DNA from 3 places in the Xenorhabdus sp. PB62.4 genome. Region 1 is predicted to be linked to each of the others. Evidence: predicted binding sites of a transcription regulator. Region 1 holds the regulator's gene; each other region holds the start of a gene.
The links. The regulator Fur, encoded in region 1, represses iron uptake genes when iron is present. The targets are predictions, from matches to a motif close to ATAATAATGAGAACNACTATCAA.

Region 1 (10,701 bases):
CTGGAAGGCGAACAATGGAAGCGCACCGTAACAGATAACAATATCCTGATGACACCGGAGAATCGCTTCACAAAAAATCAGCAGGTAGCAAAAATCAGTGAGGATAAACTGCGCGGGCAGATAATTCCGACACCGAAGGAGCTTTCCATTCATTCACAGGATGTTGATTTATCCCGTGGAGTGAAATTAGAGCTGGGAGGGTTGAGCGGCGAGTCTATTAAAGTCATCAGAGAGCGTTTTAAAGCACAGGACATTGACTTAACAGATAGCGGCTATCGGATAGCGACGCAAATCAATGCGAACCAATTTACAGGGCCATGGCGGGTAAAAGGTGCCTATTCGTTGGCAATTACGACCAAAGGAGCGCAGATTGTCGCGTTTGATCAATCGGGTGTATTTTATGGTCTGCAATCGCTATTTTCTTTACTTCCTGCCAACGGTACGCCGAAGATTGCTACATTGACGGCAAAAGATGCGCCGAGGTTTGAATACCGTGGCGTGTTCCTTGATGTTGGGCGTAATTTTCATAGCAAAGAAGCGGTGTTACGTCTGCTCGATCAAATGTCCAACTATAAGTTGAATAAGTTCCACTTCCATTTGAGTGACGATGAGGGCTGGCGTTTGGAAATTCCCGGTTTACCGGAGTTGACAGAGGTTGGCAGTCAGCGTTGCCATGACTTGAGTGAAACCCAGTGCCTGTTGCCGCAATTGGGGTCAGGGCCGAATAACAACAACATGGGTAGCGGCTATTTCAGCCGTCAGGATTATCTTGATATTCTGAATTATGCCAAAGCTCGCCAGATAGAAGTCATACCCGAAATTGATATTCCCGCTCATGCCCGTGCTGCTGTTGTATCGATGGAAGCACGTTATAAGAAACTCATGGCACAAGGCAAAGAGCAGGAGGCCAATGAATATCGCTTACTTGATCCGACCGATACCTCAAATACAACATCCGTACAGTTCTATGATCGCCGGAGTTACCTGAATCCATGTATGGATTCTTCCAAACGATTTATCGATAAAGTGATTAGCGAAATTGTCACCATGCACAAAGAAGCCGGGCAACCGTTGAATACATGGCATTTTGGCGGGGATGAGGCAAAAAATATTCGTTTGGGTGACGGATATCAGGATGAAGGCGGACCAATTGTGCCGGGCAAGGGGATTATCAACAAAAAAATCGAAGATAAGCCGTGGGCTAAGTCTCAGGTTTGTCAGAAGATGATCGCGCAGGGTGTAATCAAAGATGTTGATGAGCTTGCCAGTTATTTTGCTATTGAAGTAAGTAAAATCGTCAACTCTCACGGCATTGACACAATGCAGGCATGGCAGGATGGTCTGAAACACGCCAAGTCAGCAAAAGACTTTGCCACTAAACATGTTGCGGTCAATTTCTGGGATATCCTTTATTGGGGAGGTTATGACACCGTAAATGGTTGGGCGAATAAAGATTATCGAGTTATCGTTTCCAGCCCTGATTATGTCTACATTGATATGCCGTATGAAGTGCATCCGAAAGAGCGGGGCTACTATTGGGCGACCCGGTTTAATGACGAGGCGAAAATCTTCAGCTTTGCCCCAAATAACATGCCACAAAATGCGGAAACCTCGGTAGATCGCGATGGCAACCGTTTTAATACTGATAGCAATAAACGTTGGCCGGGCGCTTATGGTATGTCAGGGCTATCATGGAGTGAAACCGTGCGTACCGATGAACAGATGGAATATATGATTTACCCGCGCTTATTACCGCTGGCGGAACGAGCCTGGCATCAGGCGAATTGGGAACTGAATTATCAGCAGGGAAGAGAATATAAAGGTGGAATAACCCATTATGTTGAGACGGATGTGCTCAATCGTGATTGGGAACGTTTTGCCAACCTGATGGGGCAGCGTGAGCTGACTAAACTGGATAAACTCAATATTGCTTATCGCCTGCCGGTTCCGGGAGGAAAAATTGTTGCCGGGGTATTTGAAGCCAATATTGCGTTGCCGGGTGTTGTTATCCAATATTCACTGGATGATGGAAAAACATGGCAGATTTACGATGATAGACAGCGGCCTTACGTCAGCAGTAATGTGAAAATTCGTTCTGTCAGTAGTGATGGAAAACGTTTTAGCCGGATAGACGAAGTTAAATTTTAACGCTTAAATTTAACGTCTAAAGCAATCTGCCGATTAGCTCGCGCTAATCGGCAGTAGTTTATTCAGACTAAGTCAGACACAAGAAGCGAACGACATTCATCACTTCTTTATTGTGCTTGCTTATTATGCTCTTTCATCATGCAGTGAACCCTCTTTGCGGCAATCACCAACAGCACAGTGACCATATAAGTAGAGGCTATGGTTTGAAAGTTTAATGCCATAGCGTTCTGCAATGTCTTTCTGGCGTTCTTCAATCGATTCGTCACTGAATTCAATGACTTTACCACAATCGAGACAAATTAGATGGTCATGGTGGTGTTGCTGAGTGAGTTCAAAAACAGATTTACCGCCTTCAAAATTGTGGCGTGTGACAATGCCGGCATCATCGAACTGGTTCAACACGCGATAGACAGTGGCGAGGCCAATCTCTTCACCGATATCAATCAGTTTTTTGTAGAGATCCTCCGCACTGACATGATGGCATTCTGGGTCCTGTAGCACTTCCAGAATTTTCAAGCGCGGAAGTGTTACTTTAAGTCCAGCATTTTTCAATGCTTTATTGTTGTCGGTCATGCGGATTCAGTCCTGTAACTTGAGTTAAGTGAACTTATGATACTTAGGGGTATCGTGAGGGAATCATGATTCTGTTTCACGTTGTTGATTATAGGCATGGATATTCAAAATGAAAACCATGCCAGACCTGATATCATGACACATTATGCAAGTGTGTGAAAGGAAGCTAATGCCCTTATGCACCCAGAATTTCAGACAGGCTCATTTCAGCCTTAATTTTTTGTACCCAGTCTTCAACGCGCTCATCAGTTAATTCTGGTTGGCGGTCTTCATCAATAGCCAGACCAATGAAGTGGTTATCATCAGCCATACCTTTAGAAGCTTCAAAGTGATACCCTTCGGTTGGCCAGTGACCTACAATAATCGCGCCACGAGGTTCAATAATATCGCGGATGGTGCCCATAGCATCACAGAAATACTCTGCATAATCTTCCTGATCACCGCAACCGAATAGAGCGACCAGTTTCCCTTCGAAGTTAATCTCTTCCAAAGTCGGGAAAAAATCATCCCAGTCGCATTGAGCTTCGCCGTAATACCAGGTTGGGATGCCAAGCAGCAGAATATCGAAGGCTTCAATGTCTTCCTTGCTGCTTTTGGCAATATCGTGGACTTCAGCAACATCAGCACCACCCAATTTTTCTTGGATCATTTTGGCGATGTTCTCTGTGTTGCCTGTATCGCTGCCGAAGAATATACCTATTATTGCCATAAAATGGGTTAACCTCTTGTTTTATTGTGTATCTAAGCGATACACATCACGCTGAAATCAGCAGGAAAAATGTCAGTTTTAATAAAATGAAAAGCGTTATTTTGACCAAACATCCATGACAAGTCTGTCAGATTTGTGTGGTGATGCCGCTTTATTGCTGTTGAATAAAAGCCTTTAATCGGCAAGGTGATTTTTTTCTGTCAGTTGGGCTAACAGCATCTGTTCAATCAGTTCACTACGGCTGATATTACGCTGTTTTGCCAGATGATTTAGTGCATCGACTGCCTCTTCGTTGAGTTTTAATTCCACTCGACGCAGTCCCTTGACTTTATCTCGTCGCAACTGGTTGCGTTTATTAATCCTAAGCTGTTCATCTCTGGACAGTGGGTTTGTTTTAGGTCGCCCTGGCCTGCGTTCATCTGCGAACAAATCCAGTGTGGTGCGATCAGTTTGTTCTTTTGCCATAAATTCAATAGATAAAGGGCGTGTACCAATAATATAGCGGGCAATAATACCTTAGCTGAGCGCGTGTCGCTACTGGTTGATGGGGGAGATTGTCGGAATCAGCCTTTACGTCGTAAACGCCTTTCGTATCATTGCAGTAAAGAAGACGGCATTCGCCAGATGGCACAAGGTTCTGATTCCGTTTATATAAATGGATTACCTGCATCGCGGGTAGGAGACAAACCTACTCAGTGACGGATAAGTTGCACTTCACGTGGCACCCTTAGATGAATGGTAGAAAAACCATTTTTCAGGCGTTGAACGCGCAGGCTACGACCGCCCAAATCAACATCAGACAGTTTCAGGCTCAGCAACTCGGATATCCTGAAACAGCAGTATTTCAATCTCTGGTTGGGTCAAGGTACTCGCGTTTTAGAGAGTGCAAAAAATGCTCATCAATGATGATATTTTTGGCGGTACTCTTTTGGTGTTAATCCATTGCAACGTTTAAATAACTCTCTGAAATAACGGGTATCCTCATAACCCACTTCATGGCTGATTTCTTCGATAGTTTTCTGTGATTTTTCCAGCCAATATTTAGCCTGTGACAGACGGATCTGTTGAATATATTGAATCGGTGTTTTCCCTGTGGCGATTTTAAAACGGCGTTTCATTTGGCGTTCACAAAGATGAATTTTATTGGCTAAATCGGCAACGGATAAAATTTCAGAGGGAAAAGCATGCATCCAATCTTGTAGTTTGTGGATCAGCGAATCGGCATGTTGGCGATAAGCGGCAAAACTGGCGGAATCAGACAAATTTTTATTGTCATTTTCACCTAGCAGGAATTTCGCGCATCGTTCTCTGGCATATTGCCCGTAGATCAACTCAACAATATTCAGCATAGCGCTTCCGCACCCATAGGCGCTGGAAATGCAAAAACGGTGATTGTCACTGATGATCTTTTCGTCGGTATAAAAGGGGATATGGGGGAATATTTTTTTGAATTCAGTGGAAAAGTGAGGGTGGATTGTTGCACCTGTGTTTAATAATCCTGCTTTGGCAAGTATAAAAGTGCCAGAGCAGATTGAAACAATAGGAATGTGTTTTTCATCCATCGCCTTAAGCCACTCAATGATTTCCCTCGAACAATGCCGTGGTTCCCATTCAGGAAAGCCCAGTGAGCCGACCAGAATAATATCGGGTTTCTGGTCGTCTTGAAGAGTATTGTGGAAGGTATTGTGGAGAGTATCGTGGGCAGTAGGTGCAGAATCCCCAAACAGGCCATTTGTATTATTGACTCTTTGGTTAGTTATTCCCTGATCGATCATGCCTTGATGGGTTGGAGAAATAATATTGACATGAGGAATTGGGCCGCCAATGGTATTGGCGGCAATGGTGAGAATTTCAATCGGCATGGCAACCGAAGTGACTGATGTGTGAGAAAAAACCAAAGCTGTAATAGAGACTTGTTTCATAATTATATTCTCTTCCTTAAGAACATTTTGTGATGCTATGTTAATTTCGTTATGAAATTAATTCTAAGGCGAAATAAGCTTCATGTCTTCAATGAATTTTCATTTTTTGTCGTCGTAAAAAGCGTCATAAAAAATCACCAAATCACTTGGTTTGTTGATGCCAGAGTTGGGCATATAAGCTGTCTTGCTGCACGAGAGCATCATGTGAACCTGATTCAACGATTTTCCCTTGATCTAAAACGAAAATTTTATTGGCGTGGCGAATAGTATTCAGCCGATGGGCGATACTAATCACCGTTCGGTTGCGGCATATTTCATCCATATTGCTCATAATGGCCGCTTCAGATTCATAATCCAGTGCGGAAGTGGCTTCATCAAGGATCAGGATCCTGGGATCATTCAGCAACGCCCTCGCCAATGCGATACGCTGCCGTTGTCCGCCAGAAAGATTGCTCCCTTTTTCACCAACAGGATGAGCGAATTTTTGTGGGAACGCATTGATGAAATCAGTGGCACCCGCTAGGTTTGCTGCCTGATAAACTTCTTCATCACTGGCATTGGGTTTGCACAAGCGGATGTTATCTGCAATGCTGCCGGAAAACAGAATGCTCTCCTGCAAAACCACACTCATATTACGGCGCAGTGATACAGGGTCGGCGATAGCTAAATCCATGCCATCCACCAAAACCTGTCCGTGTTGTGGTACATACAGGCGCTGCAACAGTCGGGTCAGCGTGCTTTTGCCGGAGCCTGACGGCCCTGTAATGCCGATAAACTCTCCTGCCTTAATCCCCAGTGACAGATTTGCCAGCACTTCTGGTGTATCTGCATGATAGCGGAAGCGTATGTTCCTGAATTCAATCTGGCCTGCCAGCTCAGGTGCCGATGCCAGCCCCTGTTTACTGTTTTCCATGGGTTCATCCAGAATATCGCCAACCCGACGCAGGGCGATCAGGGTATGTTGAAAATCTTGCCAGACTTGGGCCAATCGTAATATCGGTTGGGTAACGTGGCCTGCCAGCATATTAAAAGCAATTAATTCACCGGGAGATAAATTGCCATCAAGCACAGCCCGGACTCCCCACCATAACAGTAAGGCGGCGACAACTTTCTGGATAAGGGCGATCCCTTGTCCCGCTGCCAGTCCGCTTTTCTGAGCCGTAAAGCGTTGGATCAACTGCTGGCTCAATGCCTTTTGCCACTGGTGCAAAAAACGTTTTTCGGTTGCGGTCGTTTTGATGGTTTCGATACCCGTGACAGCTTCTGTCAGGAAACTCGTGGCATTGGCATCGGCTTCATACTCTTTTTCTACTTTGCGCCGAATAATTGGCCCGACGGCGACCCAGAGCAGGAAATAGAGTACCAGCGAACTGATAACGATCCATGTCAGCAGGGTAGAGTAGTGAAACATGACGCCCAGAAACAGAATGATGAAAATCAGGTCGAGCAGCAACATCAGGGTAGAGCCGGTCAGAAACTGCCGGATATGCGCCATTTCCCTCACTCTGGCGATAATTTGCCCTGTTTGGCGTTGCTTGAAATAAGGCAGGGGCAATCCCACGAGATGGCGATAAAGCCTGCCGGAAAGTTCGGCGTTGATCTGGCTGGCCATATGCCCAAACACGGTATTACGCAGAAAACCATACAGTGGTTCAGCCAATGCCAGCGCGAGCATCGCCATACCGAGGACATGCAGGCTGGCAATACTTCGTCCAACCAGCACCTTGTCGATGACATTTTCAAACAACAAGGGCGCTGCCAGCGCAAAAAGCTGCAACACAATGGCAAACAGGAAAATATCCCGTAACTGATTTTTTTGCCTGAAAATGGAAGGATAAAACCAGCTCAGCCCAAATTTAACCTGTTGTTTAGTCAGTGTCTTATCTGCCACCAACAGCACTTTATATTGGTTAGCATATTGGTTAGCGCTGCACTTATCGGATTGCGCTTTCTCATTGTGCGCAGGCTGAACCCACGCACGCACTTCGCATTTCCCGCTGGTCGGATCGAACAGAGTAAACGCATCAGGGTGAATTTCTGACAGTACCCACCAACGCTGATCGATTTCAATTAATGCAGGCAAAGGTAATGTACTGACGCTATCCGGTGTCAGGCGATCAAATTTACTGTGCAATCCAATGGCATCAGCCGCTTCACGTAGTTGTGAATCTGTCAGCGTCAGGGAATCCAGCCCCAGTGCATGGTGCAGTTGTTCGACAGATGCGACCTTATGGAACTGTTTTCCCAAATAGACAATACAATTCAGAGCATAATCGTCAATCATGATTATTTTTCCCTCAGGGCTTCTGATTGATACTCTTGAATTGGGCTGAGCAGATAATCAATCACTCGTCGCTGATCTGTCTTGATTTCAGCAACAATAGACATGCCTGCCGTGATTTCGACGGGTTTTCCATCCACCATAATATTGTTTTGCTTAAGGCTGATTTGTGCCGGAAAAACCAGACCAAGACGTTCATCGGTTGTGGAATCCCGTGAAATACTCAGTAACTCGCCTTCGATAGTACCGTAGCGGGTATAAGGGAAAGCATCGACTTTGACCGTGACGTGCTGTCCCGGACGAACGAAACCCACATCTTTGTTCAGGATCTGAATTTCAGCAAGTTGTACATGCTCATCGGGCACAATCACCATCAAACTTTGTGCTGACTGTAGAACGGCGCCAAGAGTATGGACACTCAACTGCTGGACAGTTCCCGTCACAGGAGAGCGCACAATCTCAAGTTCTTCTCGTTCATACATTTTAGAGATTTCCTGTTTCAAGCCAGCTAATTGAATTTCAGCCTGTTTTCTTTTCTCAAACCATTCCCGCTCTTTTTGCACTTTGGTGCTTTTTAAACGTTCCTCCAGGCTCTTGTATTGCGTCTGGAGAATACTGAGTTCTGATTTTTGCTGAGCGATCAGCCTTTCTGTTTCCAGAAATTCCTTTTCTTGTTCCAGATATTCCACTTTGCTGATGACCTGTTTTTGGCTCAATGTCTTTCGAGCCTGCAAACGCTGGCTGATATTTTCGCGTAGATTGCTCAATGACCGTATATCGCTATTCCGCGCTTTTTGGGAAGTGAGGTTGACTTCCATTTCCGCGTAGATGTTGGTTACGATTGAATCGAACTCCTGCTGTTCGTGATGATAATGCGTCAGGATTTTCTCCTGTTTTCCTGCGGGCTGTTGTTGGAAAGCGGGCAGGGATTTGGGATTACACTTCGTCAACAAAGCCTGATAGCGGATTTCTTCTTCAATCAGGTAGTCGCGTTGTTCGAGCAAACGGGCAATATCTTGATTCACACCAAGTGTATTGAGCGTCAGCAGTGGCGTACCTTTCTCAACGTGTTGCCCATTGGTAATATGGATGGCAATCAGGCGGCTCTGTTCATAAGCCTGAATGACCTGTGACCGGCCTGAAGCAATCAGGCGGCCGGTTGCCGTTGCCTGCACATCCAGTTTCCCCAGATAAGCCCACAGTAAGGCGGCCAACACACCAACGCTCAGGGTAATCGCCGTATAACGTGCGAACGGAGAGGGAGGGCGTTGTGACAGTGCCAGATGTGTTGGCAAAAAGTCATAGTGGGGAGCGGGAGTACGGAACCGTTTGATCCCTTTGTGCAAGATAGCCTTAAACATGGGCAGGCTCCTCCTGTTTTAGTTCTTGTTGTAACTGCCAGAGTTTTCGATAGTGCTTACCCTGTTGCAGAAGTTGTTCATGACTACCTTGTTCAGTAATTTGGCCCTGGTGTAACACAATAATCCGGTCACATTGACGCACTGTGGAGAGTCGGTGTGCGATAGTAATGACAGTTCTGCCCTGAGCTATGGATGCCATGTTGGATTGAATGATGGCTTGTGATTCGTCATCTAACGCGCTGGTGGCTTCATCAAGGATCAGGATCTTGGGATCTGACAGCAGGGTTCTGGCAATGGCTAAGCGCTGCCGTTGTCCACCCGATAAGGATTGCCCTCCTTCTGCGATTACCGTGTCATACCCCATCGGCAGCTTGAGAATAAAATCGTGTGCCCCTGCTAACTTTGCTGCTTCAATAACGGTGGATAATGGCGCATCAGGGCATGATTGGGACAAATTTTCATACACTGTTTTGTTGAACAGGAAGTTTTCTTGCAGCACGATACCGACTTGTTGCCTGATTGATTCAATATTGAAGTTTTGCAAGGGAATGCCATCCAGCGTGATTATCCCGCTTTCCGGGGTATAAAGCCGCAGCAGCAAACGCGCAAGGGTGCTTTTCCCAGAGCCGGAAGTGCCGACGACGCCGACGGTTTCGCCCGCCCGGATATCCAGTGTGAAATGATTGATGGTTGGGGAGAGATCGGGTTGGTAGCGAAAAACAATATCGGAAAATGAGATCGCGCCCTGCAATGTAACGTGTTGGTTGCCTGATTGTTGCTCTGTTGGCAGATTCAGCATATCACCCAGTTTCTCAATGGCGATACGTGAACGGATAAATTGCCCCCAGAGTTGCACCAGCTTAGATAAAGGTTGTTGGGTATGGCTCACCATCATATTGAAAGCAATCAGTTGACCAATCGTCATGTGCAGTGAAAGCACTTCTGAAGCGCCAAGCCAGATAATAACCGCGCTGGTTACCTTCTGTAACAGCATCACCAGATGACTGGAACGATTGTCCCACTGTTGTACATCATAACTGGTGCTGACCATTTTTTCGGTCTGGCTGTCCCAACGGCGGATAAAGCGAGGCTCAGCAGCCAGACTTTTCAGTGTTTCGGCACCCGCGACTGTTTCAGTCAAGAAAGAGGTATTAATGGCGGCATGAGTAAACTGTTTTTCCACCGCTTGTTCAATTTTGGGGGTAACCCACCATGCAAGTAAGGCATAACAGGGAATGGTAAGCAGAAAAATGAGCGTCAGCATACCGGACAGCAGGCTCATGACATAAATAAATACGAACATGAACAAGACATCAATACACAGTGTGAACATGGAGCCGGTTAAAAACTCCCTCACCGTTTCCAGTTCCCGCACCCGCGTTACAATCGCGCCCACCTGACGGGATTTGAAAAACAGCAAGGGCAGGCCGAACAGGTGCTTAACCAGTTTCAGCCCGAGTTTGATGTCAATCCGGTTGGCAGTGTGGGCATATTGATATTCGCGCAGCCCCCGCAGGATGACTTCAATCAACCCGGCAGTCACCAGCCCGAAAATCAGCACATCCAGCGTGGAAAATGCCTGATGGACAAGAACCTTATCCATGACAACCTGCACGACCAGCGGTGAGATAAGTGCCAGAATTTGCAAAACGAAAGAGAATAGTAGTATCTCCGTCAGGTTTTTCTTTTGCCTGACAAACTCAGGAA
Region 2 (10,701 bases), on a different contig from region 1:
TCTATTCCTGAACTTTATGTTGATCTTTCTTCCATTGCCAAAGGTTATGGCGTTGATGTTGTCGCTGAGTATCTGGAATCCCAGAATATCAAAGACTACATGGTGGATATTGGGGGGGAAGTTCGTACATTGGGTAACAATGGCAAAGGGAATCCGTGGCGGATAGCGATTGAAAAACCATCGGATAGTGGTATGGCGCAGAGTGCGCAAGAGATTATTGAGCCGGGTAATATGTCCGTAGCAACATCAGGTGATTACCGTAACTATTTTGAACAGAATGGCGTTCGTTACTCTCACACCATTAATCCTAAAACCGGCAGGCCGATCACGCATAATCTGGTTTCAATCACTGTGATTGCTCAGACCTGTATGAGTGCTGATGGCTTTTCTACCGGCTTAGATGTGTTAGGGCCGGAAAAGGGCATGGAAGTGGCTGAAAAACTGAATATCCCGGTCTTTATGATTGTTAAAATCAAAGACGGTTTTGAAGAGCGTTATAGCCCGGCTTTTAAGGCATACTTACAGAAGAAATAAGAGAGGGGGAAGGTTATGGAAGTCTTTATTGCCGCATTTATCTTTTTCCTGCTGGCCTTTGCAGGAATGGCACTGGGCTACATCTTTAAGCGTAAGAGCATACAGGGAAGTTGTGGTGGTTTGGGAAGCATTGGTGTGGAAAAAGTTTGCGATTGCCCTGAACCCTGTGATGCCCGCAAAAAACGCATGGCAAGGGAAGCTAACCGTCTTGCACAGTTGGAGAAGAATCGTATTCTTTGATGCGATGATGCCGTTAAAAGATTTTACGATTAAAAAAGTAACCCGCTGCCAGATAAACAGCGGGTTTTTGCTGCCCGTTCAGTGAGGTTGTCAGATGTTTGCCTATCATCATTCAAAGCGTGTTGAAAGGATGGCATTTTCTATGGGCCTGATGTAAGTAGTTCTTTACTGAACTGGTTGAGATATCTAAATCTTTCGCGACTTCTTTGTAACACCTGCCTTGCAGTTGCGTGAGCAAAAAAGCCTGCCGCACTTTTGCCGGAAGCTCATCAAGTGTTTTATCTATCTTTTCTAGCTGTTCTAACAATACGAGTTGATGCTCAGAAGAGTTTGATGAAATTTCAGGCAGTGTATTGATATGTGCCAGATAGTTGTCTTCGAGCTTTTTTCTACGATAGTAATTGGAAAGGGTTCTGCGTGCTATCGTCATTAAAAAAGCTCTTGGCTGGCGGATATTTTCCAGATCTGGAGATAGCATCAGTTTGATGAAAATCTCATGGGTGAGATCTTCGGCATGGTTTGGGCAAGCACTGTTTTGTCTGATCCAGCTGCATAACCAATGGTGGTAATCGGAATAGAGTTTCTGGGCGATTTTATTGTGCCCAAATGTGCTTTTTTGCACCGCCATGATGTTATTGCCTGATGGGATAGAATGAGTTTGATAATAATAATTATTATTTGTATTTGGCTAGAGGAAGTCAACGCAGCATTCCAGACATCACCCTCTTAAAAATTAAGAGGGTGAGAAATTAAGTGGCTAAATGTCAGTTAAAATTGTTGTGAAATACTAAACTTGTAATTACGGCCAATACCCGAAATCGCATCCCCTGTATCCCCTAAATATGGATAATAATTGCGGTTGAACAGGTTATCGACAGTGATTCGGGCTTCAAAGCCTTCCATAAAAGTAGGGCGCCAGCTTGCGAATAAGCCATGCAGGGCGTAGCCTTTACTCTTTTTGAATGCCCAGGAATCCACCATTGGATCACCATCAGCGGGCGAGCGGTCTTGTTTACGGATAAAGTCACCTTTCCATCCCATTACCATTTGCCATTGTGGGATCTTGAACCCTAACATGGCATGGGCAGAAGTTGGCGGTATTTCCGCAATCCAGGACTTATACCCTGACCATGGATCGCGCATAGAAGTATCACGCTGACCACGCATAGCAGAAAGCGAGAATTTTCCGAATAATGAGCGGCTATTATAGAAGGTTTCTACCTCCAGCCCCTCAATAGTATATCCCGGTAGGTTGCGATAGTTTGCTTGTGGTTTTTCACAGTCGTAGTACGGTACTAAACCATCGGCTTGGGCTTTACAATAAACCCCACGTCTTTTAAAGATTTCATCTTTGCCACGGTTACGGAATAAGGTGGTACGGATTTGCAAGCTGTCATCTTCAAGCATCATATTATTGAAGTCGAGAATTGCACCGAGGCGTATCCCTGTCATTCTTTCAACATCAAGATTACGGCTGGAGCCTTTAAGGCTACCGGTCCCTTGTACCTCATATTGTTCATCAACTATTGGTGCACGCCATGTATGGCTGATATCTGCAAACAACGAAAGGTTTTTATTTGCTTGCCACATAATGCCTAAATGAGGTGACCAACCAGTATAGGTTACACTGCTATAGTCATGATTGACTTCTGGTGATTTATCGTTATATATGGATGCGTTATTTTCTTTGCCCATATTTTTAACATGATCATAGCGAACACCCGGTGTGACGGTGACGCTACCTATTTTCAGGGAATCCTGCATATAGAAGCTGTAAGTGAGTTGATCACCAGCAGGCATATAGCCTGGTTGATAATAACCATAGTTGTATTGTTTATTCTTTATTCTGCCTTTATCAAATATCAATACATTACGTTCGTTTTTATGCCAACGGGTTCCCATCAGTAATTCATGTTCAATGATACCTGTTGAGAATACGCTTTTATTGTTGATATCAACCAGATTATCGGTGTAATCAACCCAGCTTTTATTTCCCATTAACCCACTGAAATAAACGGAAGAATTGTCTGGACGGCTATCATCTTGTTTGGTTTTGGAATAGGCATAGAGCATCGTCAGGTTTAGCCATGGGTTATTTTCCGGTGCGATATTCCATTTGGCAGTGTAGTTCTGATCGATTTGATCACGAAAGACCAGTTTTCTTTTCCAGGCGCCATCCCAACCGTATTGGTTTACATCCTGGACTGATGGAACGGTCATCTCATCACGTTTGGCCGCCCAAGGCTGCCAGCCGTCCGATTCAGATCGCATAGCGGACAGGCTCACAGTATGGGCGTCACTGGGATAAACGTTGGTTTTCAATAAATAAGATGTTTGGTTGTTTTGTGAAAACTCAAAACGTGTGCCATCAGGGCGTTTAATATTATGCCCATCGCGCTTGCTTACATAGAGCAACCCATCAGCAAAGCCATTGGGATCTCTGCCGTATATTGCGCCGCTACTGATCCACTGCCTGTCATTTGTGTGGTAGCTCTGTTTAATAAAGCCTCCCCAATCTTCATCAGGGCGCAGCAAATCGTTCGCATCTTTTGTCACAAGTTTGACAGAGCCACCAAACCCGCCATTACCGTTGAGTAAATTGTGTGGCCCTTTATCAACCTCTACACGTTTGATTAACTCAGGTTCAATAAAGACGGAACCCTGACGATACTTCTCGAACCCTTTTGGTGCATCATCCAGTGTAATTTTGATATCTTCTTGGTCTCCCATTCCCCAGATATTCAGCGTTTGCCCGCCGGGGCGCGGCGAACCTGACATTGAAACACCGGGAAGCTGATCGAGCAACTGGGCAACGTTATCAGCCTGAGTGCGGTCAATATCTTCCTTTTTAAGCGCTGAACTGCCCGCACTGGTGCTGTTGTGTAAACTTCCTACAACGGAAAGTGAGGGTAATTTTATTACCTCACTTTTCTTTTCAGATTTCTGTTCCGTTGGATTTTCTATCGCGTAAGCAGAGCCGGAGAAGGCAGAACTCAACACAAGTGTCCCTGATACTGTGCCTCTTAAAATGTGTTGGATCACGCTTGTAATTGGGCGTTTTTCTAATTTTTGACTATTATTTGCCATAAATTTCCTGAAATATGATCAAGTAAAATATTTTCATTGTTATAAGTCACCTAAGAAATTAAATCGGGTAAATAAAAATGAGAATTATTTTTGTTAGTGAGTCGAACTGAAGAGTATATAGCCTTTATTCATTGCAGTTGATTGAAATAATTGTTTATTTCGTTACGCCTTCTCAGATGCTGACTAGTGTTGGCGATGAGATCAAAGTGCTTATGGGATGTTGTGGCACAGAATAGCCAGAACACTCATTGGCGAGGTCATTTCCGTAAGTGCAAGGGGTTAGTCAATGAAGAAAAAGATACTTAGTTCTCTTATCTTGGCAGGTATCGTGGTACTGATTGCTGGTTGTGATGATGCTTCTAAAAAGACAGAAGATGTTGCACAGCAAGCCGAAGATAAGGCCGCACAAATGAAAACCGATACTGAACAGAAATCCACAGAGATATTGGACAGTGCGAAAGAGAAACCACAGGGGTTAAAGGAAAAAGCCCCGAGTGAGAGTCATGGTATGGTGGATAAATCTAAGGAATTGCAAAACCAGGTTACTCATTCTGTCAATGATATCACTGAGCAAATGAAGTCTAAGGCAGCAGATGTCCAGAATCAGGCGGCCAAGACAGCAAATGATATGATAGATAGAATGAAATCGAAAACGGAGGATATACAACATCAGGCCACCGACAAGATTAATCAGCTTTCAGATGGAATAAAATCTAAAACGGAAGAAATAAAACCTGAAACCGATAAAAAAACGGATGATTTAATCAATAGCCCTAAAGACAAAAGTGGTAAAAAAGAAGAAAAATAATTTATCGGTTGAATAAGCTGTAGAGTGAAATAAATAATACCAGAAGGGTGATCTGTAAATGATCACCCTTATTTTTTTACATGATTTCAGCTAAATAATTTTTATCTCTTTCTGGCTTGACTTAATTATCTGTTTAAAAGTAGTTTATAGAAATCTGAAAAACAGACTCAGGATACAATAATGAAAATAAAACACAGCATAGGAAGACAGGATTCCGTGTTGATAGAACAAGCCTTTTCTATTCGCCAACAGGTATTTACGGATGAGCAGGGATTTGACGCCGAAATTGATATTGACGAATATGATGATATTGCCTTACATGTGGTGATATTTGATGATGAAAAGCCAATAGGTGTATTACGGGCGATCCTGCAAGATGATAATATGCTTAAGGTTGGGCGGGTCGCGGTATTGAAAGATTACCGTGGACAGGGAATTGGTCGTGATGTTATGAAGTTTATTGAGGACTATGGGCGAAAAAATAAAGTGACAACCATTGGATTATCGTCACAATGTCATGCTCAGCCATTTTATGAAAGCCTTGGTTACCAGGTCCAGGGGGAAATTTATTTGGAGGAAGGCGCAGAGCATATTTTTATGATATTAGATTTGACATGATTATTTTTCCTGATGAGTCCCGAAAGAATTAATATCGGAAAGCGATAATTATTTCTATTTTGAGTATTAATACGGGAAAAATGAATGTGCAAACAATACCATATAAACCTGCTGCATAATTCTCTCAATTTCCCGTATTAGAGTTTTATTCCATATCGCGAAAAGAAATTTATTAGTTATTTTTTACTGACTGGCGAACCGGGGCACCATTAGCAACATAATATTTCACCTGACTACGTGGCAGGGGAGAGATCCCACGAATGTTATCGGCAATTTTTTCTGCCATCATAATCGTCGTGGCATTCAAATTACCCGTTATGATTTCCGGCATAATGGAAGCATCAATAACACGCAAGTTTTCAACGCCATGCACACGTCCCTGACCATCCACGACAGCCATTTCATCTGTTCCCATTTTGCAACTGCATGATGGGTGAAATGCTGTTTCGGCATGTTCGCGAATAAAGGCATCTAACTGTTCATCTGTCTGGATTGCAGCGCCGGGGCTGATTTCACGTCCACAATACGGAGCCAATGCGGGCTGCGCCATAATTTCTCGTGTAATGCGAATAGCATCGCGAAATTCCTGCCAATCTTGCTCCGTTGACATATAGTTGAACAAAATGCTCGGATGTTGACGCGGGTCTCGTGACTTAATTTTCACTCTCCCACGACTTGGGGAACGCATAGAACCCACGTGAGCCTGAAAGCCATGTTGATTGACAGCATTGCTGCCGTTGTAATTAATGGCAACGGGTAGGAAGTGAAACTGAATATTTGGCCAGGCAAATTTCCCATTGGTACGAATAAACCCACCAGCTTCAAATTGATTGCTGGCACCAATGCCGGTTCCTTTGAATAGCCATTCAGCGCCAATTTGAGGCTGGTTATACCATTTCAATGCGGGATAAAGAGAGACAGGCTTGAGGCATTCATACTGCAAGTACATCTCAAGATGATCTTGTAGATTTTGCCCGACGCCCGGCAATATTTGCACCGCAGGAATGCCGAACTCGTTTAATACGTCTTCAGGGCCAATGCCTGATCGTTGCAAAATTTGTGGGGAAGCAATCGCACCGGCACAAAGTAACACCTCTTTACGTGCCTTTGCTTGTGTTAACGTCGAGCTATTGCCTCGGTAAAAATTGACGCCAACAGCCGTTTTTCCTGCAAATTCGAGGGTATCAGTCAACGCATGGGTAATGATAGTGAGATTGTCACGTGATCGCGCTTGATCCAGATAACCACGGGCTGTGCTGGCACGACGTCCATGAGGGGTAACGGTACGATCCATTGGCCCGAAGCCTTCTTGCTGATAACCATTCAGATCGTCAGTACGTGGGTATCCGGCCTGGATGCCGGCTTCAACCATGGCGTGAAAGAGTTCGTTGTTTCCCGCCTTGGGGGTCGTGACACTGACAGGGCCATCACTGCCGTGATAGTCATTTTCACCAATATCCCGTGATTCAGCTTTGCGAAAGTAGGGCAGACAATCAAGATAAGTCCAGTCTTCCAGACCTGACTGTGTTGCCCAGTTATCAAAATCCATCGCATTGCCACGAATGTAACACATGCCATTGATGAGTGAAGATCCACCCAGTCCTTTTCCACGCCCACACTCCATGCGACGATTGTTCATATGGGGTTCAGGATCGGTTTCATATGCCCAGTTATAACGGGTTCCCTGCAAAGGATATGCCAGCGCTGCCGGCATTTGGGTACGGAAGTCGAATCGGTAATCTGGTCCTCCTGCTTCCAGCAGCAGGACAGTGACATTGGGATCTTCCGTCAAGCGGGTTGCAAGCACGTTACCCGCTGAACCAGCGCCGATAATAATGTAATCAAATACCATTGTTATCTCCTCTGTTTCAGTCATGGATTAAAATAGGGATTCAAAATTGCCCAGTTCCACCTGTATTGATTTGATTTGTGTGTAATGTTGCAGTGTGACCAACCCATTTTCGCGGCCAACACCAGAATGTTTATAACCGCCAACAGGCATAGCCGCAGGAGACTCTCCCCATGTATTGATCCAGCAGATCCCGGCTTCCAGTTGGTGGATCACGCGGTGCGCACGGGAAAGATCTTTCGTTACCAATCCCGCCCCTAGCCCGTATTTTGTGTTATTGGCTCGCGCGATGACTTCATCTTCCGTCTCATAAGTCAGGATGCACATCACGGGGCCAAAGATTTCTTCCTGTGTAACCAGCATGTCATCAGTACAATCACTGAATACCGTTGGTGCAACAAATGCGCCTTTCGCCAAATCGCCTTCCAGCAGGCGGTTGCCACCACAGAGCAAGCGGGCATTGGCATTTTTGCCACTGTCGATATAGCGCAAAACAGATTCCATGTGTGGGAAACTCACCAGAGGACCAAAGTTGGTGTTGGGATCGAGAGGTGAACCAATGCGAATACGTCCAACCCGCTCCAGAATTTTAGCTTCAAATTGTGAAAGCAGGGTTTTGGGAACAAAAACGCGTGTCCCATTGGTGCAAACTTGGCCTGAGCTGAAAAAGTTTGCCATCATGGCAATATCAGCAGCACGATCCAGATCGGCATCATCAAAGATGATGAGCGGAGACTTACCACCCAGTTCCATCGTGACTTCTTTTAATGTTGTCCCTGAAGCATCCGCCATGACTTTTTTGCCAGTGGCAATGCCACCCGTAAAAGATATTTTGGCGATTTTTGGGTGAATGGCCAAATAATGTCCCACTTCGTGACCTGCACCAGTCAGGACGTTGAATACACCATCAGGCAAACCCGCTTCGGTATAAATTTCAGCTAATTTCAGGGCGGTGAGGGAAGTGACTTCGCTGGGTTTGAAAATCATGGCATTGCCGGCAGCCAGCGCTGGTGCTGATTTCCAGAGCGCAATTTGAATGGGATAGTTCCATGCGCCGATACCTGCGACGACGCCCAGTGGTTCACGGCGCGTATACACGAAAGAAGATTCACGCAGGGGAATTTGCTGGCCTTCGAGGGCAGGGATCAAGCCTGCATAATATTCCAGAACATCAGCTCCCGTGACAATATCAACCTGTTGGGTTTCAGAGAGGGGTTTTCCTGTGTCCAGTGTTTCCAGTTCAGCCAGTTCATCATTGCGTTCACGCAATATATTCACTGCCTTGTGTAAGATCCGTGAACGTTCTACAGCCGTCATGGCCGCCCAGATTTTCTGCCCCTTATGGGCACTTTCGACAGCCAGATCAACATCCTGCTCAGTTGCAGATTGAAATTGGGCAATAACCTCACCATTGGCAGGATTGATTGCATCAAAAGTTGCGTTGCCGGAAGTGGTTTTACTGGAATTGGTACTATCAACATAAGCACCGTGGATATAAAGTTTCTGTGAGCCGAAATGGGTCATAGATTCTCCTTAAGAGCGGTTATAAACCAGAACTCAGGTCCTATCAGATACGTCTATTTTTGTCTGATATAGTCTGCTCGATGTAATTGATGGTGATTTTTAACGCCTCATCCAGGTTAAAAGGCTTACTGCTTAATGCACTTCGCAGCCAAATGCCGTCAATCAATGCAGCAAGCCCTTGTGCCGCGAGCCGTGCTTCTGTTTTTGGCAGAGTGCGTTTGAATTCGACGCAGATATTGGAATACAAACGGCGTTCATTGATTTGTTGTAACCGATAAAGTTTGGGTTGGTGCATACTGCTTGCCCAAAATGCCAACCAGGTTTTCATTGCAGCGCCGTTGATTTGGCTGGGATCAAAATTCCCTTCGACAATGGCTTTTAACCTTTGAGTGGGCGTTGCGTTGTCCAGCAGGCGTAACCGACGTGCTACAGCCATTCTCAGTTGATGCAATAAGTAACGCATGGTGGCTTCCAGTAACCCGTTTTTGTCCTTGAAGTAGTGGCTGATAATGCCGTTGGAAACACCTGCTTTTCGGGCTATTTGCGCAATACTCGCTTCCTGCATACCAACTTCATTGACGACGATTAATGTTGCATCAATGAGTTGTTGTTTTCTTATCGACTGCATTCCAATTTTTGGCATGATTTTATGCTCAGAAAACCAATCATTCGGCGGTTATTAAACTTTTTTTTGATTGAATGTTCAATCAAAATTAAATATGTTTTATTACAATATTTTCACAATCTGCAATTAAAATTATTCAATATGGTTTAAATTTTGTTTTTAATTCAATCTGTTATATCAATTATTCTTTTTTGTTTCTCTACGCCAAATAATTTCAGGAACTGCCTATGAACATACAAGACAGTCCAAAAAACATTCAGAAGGACACGCTGAACTCTGTCGTTTTTTTCACCTCTGCCGGACTAATTATTATTTTTTCGCTATTCACGATTTTTTTTACAGATGCAACGAGTGCCTGGATAAAAAATACTCTGGGTTGGGTCTCTAAAACTTTTGGTTGGTACTACTTACTCGCTGCTACGCTTTACATTGTGTTTGTTATTTTTGTTGCTGCCTCCCGTTTTGGCTCCATCAAATTAGGGCCGGAGCAATCCAAGCCAGAGTTCAGTCTACTCAGTTGGGCTGCAATGCTGTTTGCTGCTGGAATAGGCATTGATTTGATGTTTTTCTCGGTGGCTGAACCTGTGACGCAATATATGCGGCCCCCAACGGGTCAGGGGGAAACGATTGAAGCAGCTCGTCAGGCGATGGTATGGACATTGTTCCACTATGGCCTGACGGGCTGGTCTATGTATGCTTTGATGGGAATTGCATTAGGGTATTTTAGTTATCGTTATAACCTCCCTCTGACCATTCGTTCGGCGCTTTATCCCATCTTCGGTAACCGAATAAAAGGCGCAATCGGTCATGCTGTGGATATTGCCGCAGTGATAGGGACAATTTTCGGGATTGCAACCACACTGGGAATTGGGGTGGTACAACTGAATTATGGCCTGAAAGTACTTTTTGGATTACCCCAGGGCTTGGGAGTACAGGGAGGCTTGATACTATTATCTGTGGTGATGGCCATTGTTTCTGTGACTTCTGGTGTAAACAAGGGGATTAGATTTTTATCTGAGTTGAATGTGCTATTGGCTCTTGGATTGGTTCTGTTTGTCTTGTTTGTGGGGGATACTGAATTCTTGCTTAACGGGTTAGTACAGAATGTCGGGGATTATATTAGCCGTTTCATGGGCATGACGCTGAATAGCTTTGCCTTTGAGCGCCCGAATGAATGGATGAATAGCTGGACGCTATTTTTCTGGGCATGGTGGGTAGCTTGGTCGCCGTTTGTTGGCTTGTTTTTGGCGCGTATTTCCCGTGGCAGAACCATTCGTCAGTTTGTCATGGGAACATTAGTCATTCCATTTGTTTTTACACTGTTATGGTTATCGATTTTTGGTAACAGTGTGTTGTATGAAATCCTTCATGGTAATCGTCAATTGGCCGAAACAGTGCTGCAACACCCAGAACAAG
Region 3 (10,701 bases), on a different contig from region 1:
GCCAGCCGGATTGCACTGGATCATCCTGAGCAGGTTGCTGGTTTGGTGACAGTGGCTTCTTCACCCAAATTCAGTACAGATGGAGATTGGCCGGGTATTAAGCCTGCGGTATTGAGTGCATTTGAACATCAATTAAGTGCAGATTTTCAGAAGACAGTCGAACGTTTTCTGGCTTTGCAGACGTTGGGGACAGATAGTGCGCGTCAGGATGCCCGTGTACTGAAATCTGTGGTTTTGAACCAGCCCATGCCGACAGTGGATGTACTTAATGCGGGGTTGGAAATTTTACGTACTGATGATTTAAGGGCGGAACTGTCACAGCTTCAATTACCTTTCCTGCGTGTTTATGGTTATCTTGATGGGCTGGTGCCGCGCAAGATTGCTGCACAGCTTGACAGAGAGTGGCCGAATACACATTCCGTTATTATGCGAAATGCCGCTCATGCTCCTTTTATTTCTCATCCTGATGAATTTGTTGAAGTATTAATGGATTTTACTTCCAGCATAGGATGGTAAATACTCAACATTACCCATAGCCATTAATGGTTATGGGTAATCGTTATGGATAATCAGCCGTTTTATTTGCCGGGATAAACTTCGGTCACAATTTCGGGTGTATTAACGATAGTATCGAGGACAGGGCAATGATTTTCGACAAAAGCAATAAAATCACGGATCTCTTGTTCGGTATTATCTGCATCAATATAAAACTTGGAGGTAATTTTGGAAAATCCTAATTTGGCGTTTTTATTTTTGCCCATGAAACCATCGGTATCCAATTCTCCTTCTACTTTTACCTGAATATCGTTCAGTTTGATTTTATGCTTGCGGGCAAAACTTTTTGCGACAATACATTGGCATGCACCAAAAGCAGACAACAACGCTTCTATCGGACTCATCGCCTCATCCGTTCCCCCCAGACTTTCCGGCTCGTCTATGTGAAAGGTAAAATCCCGTGATGAACATTTCATTTTGAGACGACCAACTGACTCAACTGTTGCGGTAAATAACTCTTTAGGCATATTACTATCCTCAGGTTATTAATATCAGGAAATGGTGTACCAAATAATAAGGAAGAGATGTTTATTTTTCAATTTGTTGGTCATGAATAAATTTATTTTTTTTGCATGAATGTTTTTTGTTTAACATTGAGTAAGATACTTTGGATTACAACATGGCTTTATTACTAAGTTCCAATATAAAAACAGGTTATTACTTGCTAATAAGGAGTTTAATTTGGGAATTCAAGTAAAAAAAGAATATATCATATTCATCGTCTTCATCACTGTTTTTCTGGCACAGCTAGGTATGTCAATGTATTTACCTGCACTGCCGTTGATTACTGATGCGTTATCCAGCCAGCAACAGGATATTGCATTGTCTTTCCCTGCATTTTTAATTGGTATGGCTGCATTAATGCTGGTTTGGGGAAGTTTGAGTGAAAAATATGGCAGAAAAACGATGATCTTAATTGCCATACTCTTTTATTCACTGTGCAGTTTCAGTATAACAATGGTCAACAATGCCGACATGTTCATTCTTCTCCGTTTCCTGCAAGGAGCCGGGGCCGGCGGAATGACATCTCTGTCTCGGGTATTACTTAAAGATAACTTTAGGGGTGATCAGCTAACTAAAAGTTTAGCCTGGCTTTCGATTTCATTTGTTATTTCTGTGGGAATCGGACAATTTCTTGGGGCTGCCGTGACAAGATTTTCGGGCTGGCAGGCTATTTTTTTCAGTTTAGGTATTGTCACGCTGATATTGGCTCTGTTCTTTTCTTATCTCAAGTTGCCTGATATCCAATCAGCACCTCCCACCCTTTCTTCCAAACTGGCTTATGTAGAAATCTTGCGGAGCCGGCGATTTCTCCTGCCTGCGTTGGCGGGCGGGTTGGGGTATGGTGTCGTTGTCACATTTAATACGAATGCGCCATTTATTTTTCAAACAGCTTTGCAATGGAGTGCATACGAATACGGTTTATTGGGCTGGCCGATTACCCTTGCCTATTTTCTGGGAGCGGTGATAGTCGGTCGCTATGTTGTCAGAAAAGGTCGTAAGCTCATCGTCTTTATCGGCTTAGGGTCATTATTGTTCGGCGCTTCTGCGATGTTGTTGGGAGGAATATTTTATTTCGCATTGCTTCTCTGGTTGTCGTATTGCATTGCTCTTGTCGGGGCAGCGATTATGTTTCCTGTCAGTATGTCGGTTGCTATTGATAAATCCCCGGTTGGTGGAGCTTATCCGGTTGCGTTGAACAGTTTTATTCATCAAGTGATGGCGGCAATGATCGGCGCTATTGCCAGTATATTGCCAAGTCAGTATCCCTGGATGACGGCAGCTTTAATACTTGGCTTGGCTGTAGGCGTGCTAATCTGCTCTGTTTGCTCTGATTTGGCAAAAGATGAAAAGGTTAAATGAGCCATGATCTTCAAAGAAAATTGCCTGCCCGATAAGCTTAATCAGGCAGGCAATCCTTTAGTATTTACAGGGACAGATGCTTAGTTTTTTACTGGCAGTTGATAAATTTTCGAACCACATTTCTGCGTTTCCGGGCACTGCTTGCAGCCGCCGCTTAAACAGGAAGAAGTATCCACTTCCTCCAGTTTACCCATTGCGACAAGCTGCTTGAGCATGGCTTCCACCATCGGTAGTGGTGCTGAAAACTGATAGCTTAATGACCTTGCGTCAGTACGCCCGTTAAGGGCAACGGCGTTTCTAATTTCCAGCAGACTAATCATCTATCGCTCCTATTAATCGCTAATGGCAGTTAATGGCAGTTGCCGTTTGAGCATTCGCAGTTACGATCGGTGGTGTTATTGAACGTGACGGTCACTTTGCTGCGCGCACGGCGTAATCCAATAAAAACCAGAACGTTAAACAGGATCACGGCCAGAATTGTTATCAGGCTACTTTCTGGGTGGGCAGAAAACGTTGTGGTTTGATAAAACAATGCTGCAAGTGAATAAGCGACGTTCAATCCCCACAGGATGGAGAAAGTCATCCAGCCACGGCTGGTTTCACGTGCAATGGCTCCCATGACGGAAACACAGGGTACGTATAACAGTACAAAAATCAGGTAACTGTAAGCAGAAATAGCAGAGCCAAATTTGGCGCTCATTGTTCCCATAGAACCGCGATCCATATCCCCATCGCCTTTGCTGGCTTCTATCGGGTTGGAAAGTGCGCTTAAGGTAAAGGTTTCTTTCAGGCTGTCCCAGGTTTCTGCAACAGCGTCTTTCAATTGATCCGGCAAATTGAATTCATTCGGGTCGAATGGTGCCTGAGTGATGTTTTCTGCGGTGTACAGGGTGTTCAGCGTTCCAACAACAACCTCTTTGGCCATTGCCCCAGTGATAAGCCCGACAGTGGCCTGCCAGTTATCAGAATGCACACCGATGGGCTGTAATACTGGCGTGATCACTTTACTGACAGAAGCCAGAGCTGATTGGTTAATGTTATCCACGGCTTTACCTGAGAAAGAGAAGCTGTTCAGAGCGCCAATGAACATACTTGCCGCGACAATGACTTTACCTGCTCGTATCACAAAACCTTTCAGTCGCTGCCATGTCTGGAGCAGCAGGGTTTTAGTATGTGGAACGTGATAGACCGGCAGTTCCATCACAAATGGTGATGCTTCACCACGCATCAGGGTGTATTTGAGCAGCAGCCCTGTCAGGATGGCGATGACAATCCCCAATATATACAGGGAGAAAACGATGCTTGCTCCGTTTTTGCCGAAGAAAGCGGCTGCAAAGACAGCAAAGATCGCCAATCTTGCCCCGCAGGACATAAACGGTGCCATCATGATGGTAATCAAACGTTCACGAGGGGCATCCAGGGTTCTTGAACCCATCACGGCAGGCACATTACAACCAAAGCCAACAATCAGGGGCACAAAGGATTTACCCGGCAATCCCATAGCCTGCATCAGCCTGTCCATAACAAACGCGGCTCGCGCCATATAGCCTGAATCTTCAAGGAAGGAGAGGAACAGGTACATCATGCCAATCTGGGGAACCAACGGCAGTACCGTGTTGATACCGCCACCAATACCTTGGGCAAGGAAAACCGTCAGCCAATGCGGGAAATGGAGAGTATGACCAAGCCATTGCATTCCATCAATGAAAATGGCGGCAGAAGCCCCTTCGAAGATGGGTTGCAAGGCGCCGCCAATATTGATAGCCAGCACAAACATCAGGTACATGACAAACAGGAAAATAGGCAGACCTAACCAGCGGTTCAGGATAACGGTATCCAGTACTTGGGTCAGTTTATTTGGTACGGCTGATCGGGTATCAATGACCGCCAGACATATCTCACTAATCGTCTGATAGCGTGCGCCCGCAATGATCAGATCGGGTTCTTCAATCTGTTGCTGTTGCAGGCGAGCCTGACTTTCAGCTAGCTGTATCTGGGTCAGGCCGGAAATCCCACGGCTGTAAATATCCCCTTCCAGTACCTGTAAAGTCAGCCAGCGACGCTGCTGTGGGCTGAATGTCCCCGTGACTTGGCGTGAAAGATGGGAGACTTCCTGTAATAGTGAATCAGGATATTCAATCTGCACAGGTTTAGCATTTTGCGGGTGATCATCGATGGTTTTTTTCAGTACATCGATCCCTGTGGCACGGGTTGAAACCAGCGGGATAACCGGACAGCCTAGGCGCTGTTCCAGTGCCGCAACATCAATATTGATACGCTGGTTTTGAGCGATATCCAGCATGTTCAGCGCAATGATGCAGGGAATGCCCAGTTCAATCAATTGCAGTGAGAGATAAAGATTACGCTCCAGATTCGACGCATCAACAACATTGATCAACATATCCGCTTCACCACTAAGGATATAGTGACAGGCAATCTGCTCATCGATGGATGTTTGCTCAGAAATGGTGGTGAGGGAATAAGTGCCGGGAAGGTCGACAAGATCGACCTGATGGTTATCGGTGGTAAAGTGGCCGGTTTTGCGTTCTACCGTAACACCCGCCCAGTTTCCCACGCGTTGGTGGGAACCAGTAAGCTGGTTAAAAAGTGTCGTTTTGCCAGCATTGGGATTACCAATCAGGCCAATGGTTAATTGTTTCATCATACTTTTGTCAATCACGAAGTGACTTTCGTACTTTAGCTATATATTTAGTACTCTAGTTATACTTTAGTACTGCGGTTATCAAAGTGTGTGGATGATCGTTATTCTGAACTAAATTAACTCAGCGCCTTGTTAGTTCAGATCTTCATTCAACATGAGAAATGCTAAGTCTTGTTTACGAAGGGTAAGGTTGACCCTGCGTGTTTCGATTTGTATGGGATCGCCTAATGGAGCAAAGCGAATAACCTGAAATGTTGAGCCCGGTAACATGCCGAGTGACAGTAATTTTTGTCGGTAAGCAGGGCTGATCTCTGGAGAAAATCCCAGAATTTTATACTTGCGTTCTGGAATAAGAACCATATAACTCTCCATTTTGACTGAAAAAATAAGTGATTATAAGAATTATTATCCTCAATGAAGGGAATTTCACAAGGAAAAAGTACGGTAATTTCTCTGAATTCTAATTGTTAATGATAATAATATGCAACTGCAATATGGGTTATTTATCCTGAATAGTGTGGAAACAAATTGATATTAATCAAATTAATGGTGATTTTATTGAAAATAAATAATTATCAGGAATATTTAATATTCGGAAAAAATTTCTTTATTAATAAGCCCCGTTAATAAACGGGGCTGGTTGATTGCTATTTTATTATTAATTTGATGAATGATTGATTGGCTTTTATTAACCTTTTGGCGGGTAACGCAATTCACTCAATGGAACCTGAACGCGCTCATCATCTTGATGCTGGCTCCAGGCATCCGAGTCGTATACCCACCATGCCTGAATTTCCAATTCATAGAAACGGCGTATGGCATGGCCTTGATAATCACTGATAGGGCGAGCCTTTTTCTTTCTGACATTTGCATCAGGATAAGTTTTTAAGAAAAAGTAGTCATAGGTTTCCTGTAGTTGATCATCGGGGACTTGGCGGGCGTAGCCAACGAATTGAGCGCCCGCCAGATCCAGCGATGAATCAGGCGTGACCCGGCTACTGTAGATTGTACCGCTGACACGGGGATTGATATGTAATTCCCGCGAATGTCGGGTATCTCGCTTTGAGTACCAGATCAGTGTCAGTGGATTGTATTTCGGAATATAGAACATCGTCGATGACCAGACAGAATCTGCATCCGGATCGTGAGTGGAAAGTCCGAAGAAACGTATATTGCTGAGTAGCTTAAAACTGCTTTGGACATATTTATTCATGGTTTTTCCTCAACAGTGTGTATTCGTTATTTATACCTAAAAACCGAAACCCATTGGATATAAGGACATTAGGATATTATGGAAGATTTATATTTTTATATTATTCAATAAGTTCCCATTATGATGAGATTTATTGCGAAATGAATTATACGGAGTATTCGTTAAAATATGCAGGTGTAGTCACTTATTCAAATTTATTACATCAGCAATAAATAGAATCATTATTATGAAAATAATAGCTTTTTTACGTATAACCAGTAAAGGTCTTTTTATCCGGTGCGCCGTAAAACCTCTCGTCTTTCAGAGGCTGCCAATTATTTTTTGAAAGATCCTGAACTGGCACAATGGCACCAGTTCAGGAAATTATTTACGTAAGCTAACGTTTCTTCGTTAATTAACGTTTGTGCTAATTAACGTTTTTTATTAAAGGCTGCCGCCAACGCATCACTCATGGCGCTGTTGGCTAAAGGTGCAGAACCTGAACGCGAAATATGGCGGTTTCTGCCATTGCCGTTGCGGTTATTGCGACCTTGGTCATTGCTATCCTGACGGTTACCACCTTGAGCACCGCGGCGTATTTGTGTTTCACCTGGTTGTTCATCAAGACGCATGGTCAGTGCAATACGTTTGCGGTTGAGATCAACATCCATCACTTTTACTTTGACGATATCGCCGGTTTTCACCACGGTATGGGGATCTTCTACAAAGCGATCGGACAGAGAGGAGATGTGCACCAAGCCATCCTGATGGACACCGATGTCAACGAAAGCACCGAAATTAGTGACGTTGGTGACCGTACCTTCCAAAATCATGCCGGTACGCAGATCATTCATCGTTTCAACCCCGTCAGCAAAAGTCGCTGTTTTGAACTCAGGGCGCGGATCCCGGCCCGGTTTTTCCAGCTCTTTCAGAATATCAGTGACGGTTGGGAGACCGAATTTTTCTGTCGTGAAATCCTGGGCACTCAGGTTACGCAGAGAAGCAGGATTGCCCATCAATTCAGGCAGGGTTTGCGCGGTTGTTGTCAGAATCTTCTCAACGACCGGATAAGCTTCTGGGTGAACAGTTGATGTATCCAGCGGGTTATCACCCTGATTGATGCGCAGGAAGCCCGCACATTGCAGGAAGGCTTTTGGCCCCAGGCGGTGAACTTTCAGCAGTTCGTCACGGTTGTTGAAGCGGCCGTTCTCATCACGCCAGTTAACGATATTCTGGGCAACATTACGGCTCAGGCCGGCAACGCGTGTCAGCAAGGCGACGGATGCCGTATTCAGGTCAACACCGACACCGTTTACACAGTCCTCAACCACATTATCCAGTTTTTTGGCAAGCTGGATTTGGCTGACGTCATGCTGATATTGACCAACACCGATGGATTTCGGCTCGATTTTTACCAGCTCTGCCAGTGGATCTTGCAGGCGACGGGCGATGGAAACCGCACCACGCAGGGAAACATCCAGTTCAGGGAATTCCAGTGCGGCCAGTTCAGAGGCGGAATAGACGGATGCCCCCGCTTCGCTGACCACGACTTTCTGTGCAGTAACGTCAGGATACTGTTTTTGCACGTTGGCAAAGAAACGCTCTGTTTCACGGGAAGCCGTACCGTTGCCAATGGCGACCAGCTCGACTTGATGCTTGGTACACAGTGCTGCAACGGTCGCAGCCGCTTTGTTTTCCTGACCTGTGTGTGGGTAAATGGTATCGGTGGCGATAAGCTTGCCTGTTGCATCAACAACGGCGACTTTCACCCCTGTGCGCAAGCCCGGATCCAGGCCCATCGTTGCCCGCATACCCGCTGGTGCGGCCATCAGCAGATCATGCAGGTTACGGGCGAATACGTTGATGGCTTCGTCTTCGGCTTTCTCGCGCAGTGTGCCCATCAGTTCGGTTTCCAGATGCAGCAACACTTTGATGCGCCATGTCCAGCTCACCACTGCCTTGCGCCAGCTATCAGCCGATGTATTATTCAGGCGCAGATTAAGGTGATCGGTAATAATTTGCTCGCAGTAGCTCTCTTTTGGCGCTTCCTCAAATTGAGGATCGGCATTCAAAGAGAGTTGCAGGATACCCTCATTGCGTCCACGGAACATAGCAAGGGCGCGGTGGGAAGGAACAGCAGAGATGGCTTCGTGATGATCGAAATAATCACTGAATTTAGCGCCTTCTTCCTCTTTGCCTTCGACAACTTTGGAGACTAAGTGGGCATTTTTCCACAGATAATCGCGGACTTTTGCTAGCAGAGCCGCATCTTCGGCGAAACGCTCCATCAAGATATAACGAGCGCCATCCAGTGCCGCTTTGGTATCAGCGACACCTTTGTCAGCATCGACATAAGCCGCTGCCGCCAGTTCAGGCTCTTGCTGCGGATCCTGCCATAGCAGGTCGGCCAGAGGTTCCAATCCGGCTTCAATGGCAATCTGCCCACGGGTACGGCGTTTAGGTTTATATGGCAGGTACAGGTCTTCCAGTTCGGTTTTGCTCAATGTCGCATTAATCGCGTTTTCCAGCTCAACGGTTAACTTTCCCTGTTCCTCAATAGATTTCAGAATAGTCTGACGGCGGTTGGATAGTTCGCGTAGATAACCGAGGCGGTTTTCGAGCTGGCGGAGCTGCGTGTCATCCAGACCACCGGTGGCCTCTTTACGGTAACGGGCAATGAAAGGAACCGTATTCCCTTCATCAAGCAGAGTAATGGCGGCTTGGACTTGCTGTGGTTGAGCCTGTAGCTCACCGGCAATGATTCGACTTAAAGATTCATTCATGGTCTGTTTTCTTCAACTTTCTTAGCGCCTGTAGATATCGTCGGATATCATCAGGCAGAGCCGGATAGGATCAAATTTCATCTGAAACAATATCGGCATGGTTCAAACTGGCTCCATTTATACGTGCTGAGCGCGATAATTTCCAGTTTAGCGCGATATTTCGGTCATGTTGCGACAGAATTCATCGAATATCTTCCGGGTTGAGATATAGTACACCGCCATTAATCATCTTTTCTCAAGTGAGTTTTTTCATGGCCAAGAGTCACTACATTACCCGGGAAGGTTGGCATGCGCTTGATCAGGAACTGAAATATCTCTGGAAAGTTGAACGACCTAAAGTCACTCAGGCTGTTTCAGATGCCGCTGCGTTAGGGGATCGTTCAGAGAACGCAGAATACATTTATGGTAAGAAAAGATTAAGAGAAATTGACCGTCGGGTACGATTCTTGTCCAAGCGGCTGGATGTCCTGAAAATTGTTGATCCTGATCCGCGGCAAGAGGGAAGAGTCTTTTTTGGGGCATGGGTGAAAGTCGAAAATGAAAATGAAGAAGAACATATTTTTCGGCTGGTGGGGCCGGATGAATTTGAGCCGGCCAGAAAGTGGATTTCCATTGACTCTCCCGTGGCAAGGGCGTTGCTTGGCAAGCAAACTGATGATGAGGTTACGGTGATGACGCCCAATGGCATCGTGACGTATTGGATACTGGAAATCAGCTATCAGCCTTTAGCATAAATCATGGCGGTTATGTGACCTAAAAGGAAAACAAGGAGAGAAAACCTAACCATAAGCAATTATTGCCAATGCCGTTAATGGCCTTAAAATACATGCGGTTAGTCTCTATTGAATTATGGGTTTTCTGTGAGAGTGATGGATATCGCGGGCATGGAGCATCTTGGGAGCTGAAACATGCAAGAGAGTTATAAGATCCTTGTTGTTGATGATGATATGCGCTTGAGGGCATTATTGGAGCGTTATTTATCTGAGCAGGGATTTCAAGTTCGTAGCGTAGCAAATGCAGAGCAGATGGATCGTTTATTGACCAGAGAATCCATTCAGTTGATTGTCCTGGATTTGATGTTGCCGGGCGAAGATGGATTATCTGTTTGTCGAAGATTGCGAAGCCAGCATAATCCGATTCCGATCATCATGATATCTGCCAAAGGGGAAGAAGTTGATCGCATTGTTGGCCTTGAAATCGGCGCGGATGATTACCTTGCCAAGCCTTTTAACCCACGTGAGCTATTGGCACGCATGCGGGCTGTTTTACGTCGTCAGGCTAATGAATTGCCGGGAGCACCGGCATCAGATGATGCGGTCATCAAGTTTGGGAAATTTAAACTTGATCTCGGAACGCGCGAAATGTTCCATCAAGATGAATTGCTGTCTTTGACCAGTGGGGAATTTTCAGTACTGAAAGTTCTGGTTTCCCATCCTCGTGAGCCGTTATCACGGGATAAATTGATGAGCCTGGCACGGGGACGGGAATATGGTGCGATGGAGCGCTCCATTGATGTTCAGGTTTCCCGTCTGCGTCGCCTGATTGAAGACGATCCCGCGCATCCTCGCTATATCCAGACGGTTTGGGGATTGGGCTACGTTTTTGTTCCTGATGGAAGCAAAGTATGAAAAAGCGTTGGCTTTCGG

Region 2: the regulator Fur is predicted to act here: its motif matches at 3,933-3,955, upstream of Xenpb_RS03630 (TonB-dependent hemoglobin/transferrin/lactoferrin family receptor).
Region 3: the regulator Fur is predicted to act here: its motif matches at 5,470-5,492, upstream of feoA (ferrous iron transporter A).

What each region holds. Positions count from the first base shown of each region.
Region 1 is NZ_NKHR01000002.1:265,355-276,055, reverse strand. It holds gene Xenpb_RS02985 (beta-N-acetylhexosaminidase) at 1-2,148, shown strand, start outside; gene fur (ferric iron uptake transcriptional regulator) at 2,272-2,721, opposite strand; gene fldA (flavodoxin FldA) at 2,897-3,430, opposite strand; gene ybfE (LexA regulated protein) at 3,605-3,895, opposite strand; gene Xenpb_RS02965 (PAAR domain-containing protein) at 3,959-4,129, shown strand; gene Xenpb_RS02960 (hypothetical protein) at 4,123-4,248, opposite strand; gene Xenpb_RS02955 (GlxA family transcriptional regulator) at 4,330-5,352, opposite strand; gene Xenpb_RS02950 (type I secretion system permease/ATPase) at 5,495-7,636, opposite strand; gene Xenpb_RS02945 (HlyD family type I secretion periplasmic adaptor subunit) at 7,639-8,994, opposite strand; gene Xenpb_RS02940 (peptidase domain-containing ABC transporter) at 8,987-10,701, opposite strand, start outside.
Region 2 is NZ_NKHR01000003.1:79,800-90,500, forward strand. It holds gene Xenpb_RS03615 (FAD:protein FMN transferase) at 1-534, shown strand, start outside; gene nqrM ((Na+)-NQR maturation NqrM) at 550-774, shown strand; gene Xenpb_RS03625 (sigma-70 family RNA polymerase sigma factor) at 887-1,402, opposite strand; gene Xenpb_RS03630 (TonB-dependent hemoglobin/transferrin/lactoferrin family receptor) at 1,543-3,861, opposite strand; gene Xenpb_RS03635 (YtxH domain-containing protein) at 4,148-4,669, shown strand; gene Xenpb_RS03640 (GNAT family N-acetyltransferase) at 4,850-5,287, shown strand; gene betA (choline dehydrogenase) at 5,460-7,139, opposite strand; gene betB (betaine-aldehyde dehydrogenase) at 7,167-8,660, opposite strand; gene betI (transcriptional regulator BetI) at 8,704-9,303, opposite strand; gene Xenpb_RS03660 (choline transporter) at 9,513-10,701, shown strand, end outside.
Region 3 is NZ_NKHR01000009.1:42,604-53,304, reverse strand. It holds gene bioH (pimeloyl-ACP methyl ester esterase BioH) at 1-516, shown strand, start outside; gene Xenpb_RS09920 (OsmC family protein) at 579-1,022, opposite strand; gene Xenpb_RS09915 (MFS transporter) at 1,237-2,418, shown strand; gene Xenpb_RS09910 (FeoC-like transcriptional regulator) at 2,499-2,738, opposite strand; gene feoB (Fe(2+) transporter permease subunit FeoB) at 2,768-5,080, opposite strand; gene feoA (ferrous iron transporter A) at 5,213-5,440, opposite strand; gene Xenpb_RS09895 (pyridoxamine 5'-phosphate oxidase family protein) at 5,769-6,293, opposite strand; gene Xenpb_RS09890 (Tex family protein) at 6,704-9,055, opposite strand; gene greB (transcription elongation factor GreB) at 9,307-9,789, shown strand; gene ompR (two-component system response regulator OmpR) at 9,964-10,683, shown strand; gene Xenpb_RS09875 (ATP-binding protein) at 10,680-10,701, shown strand, end outside.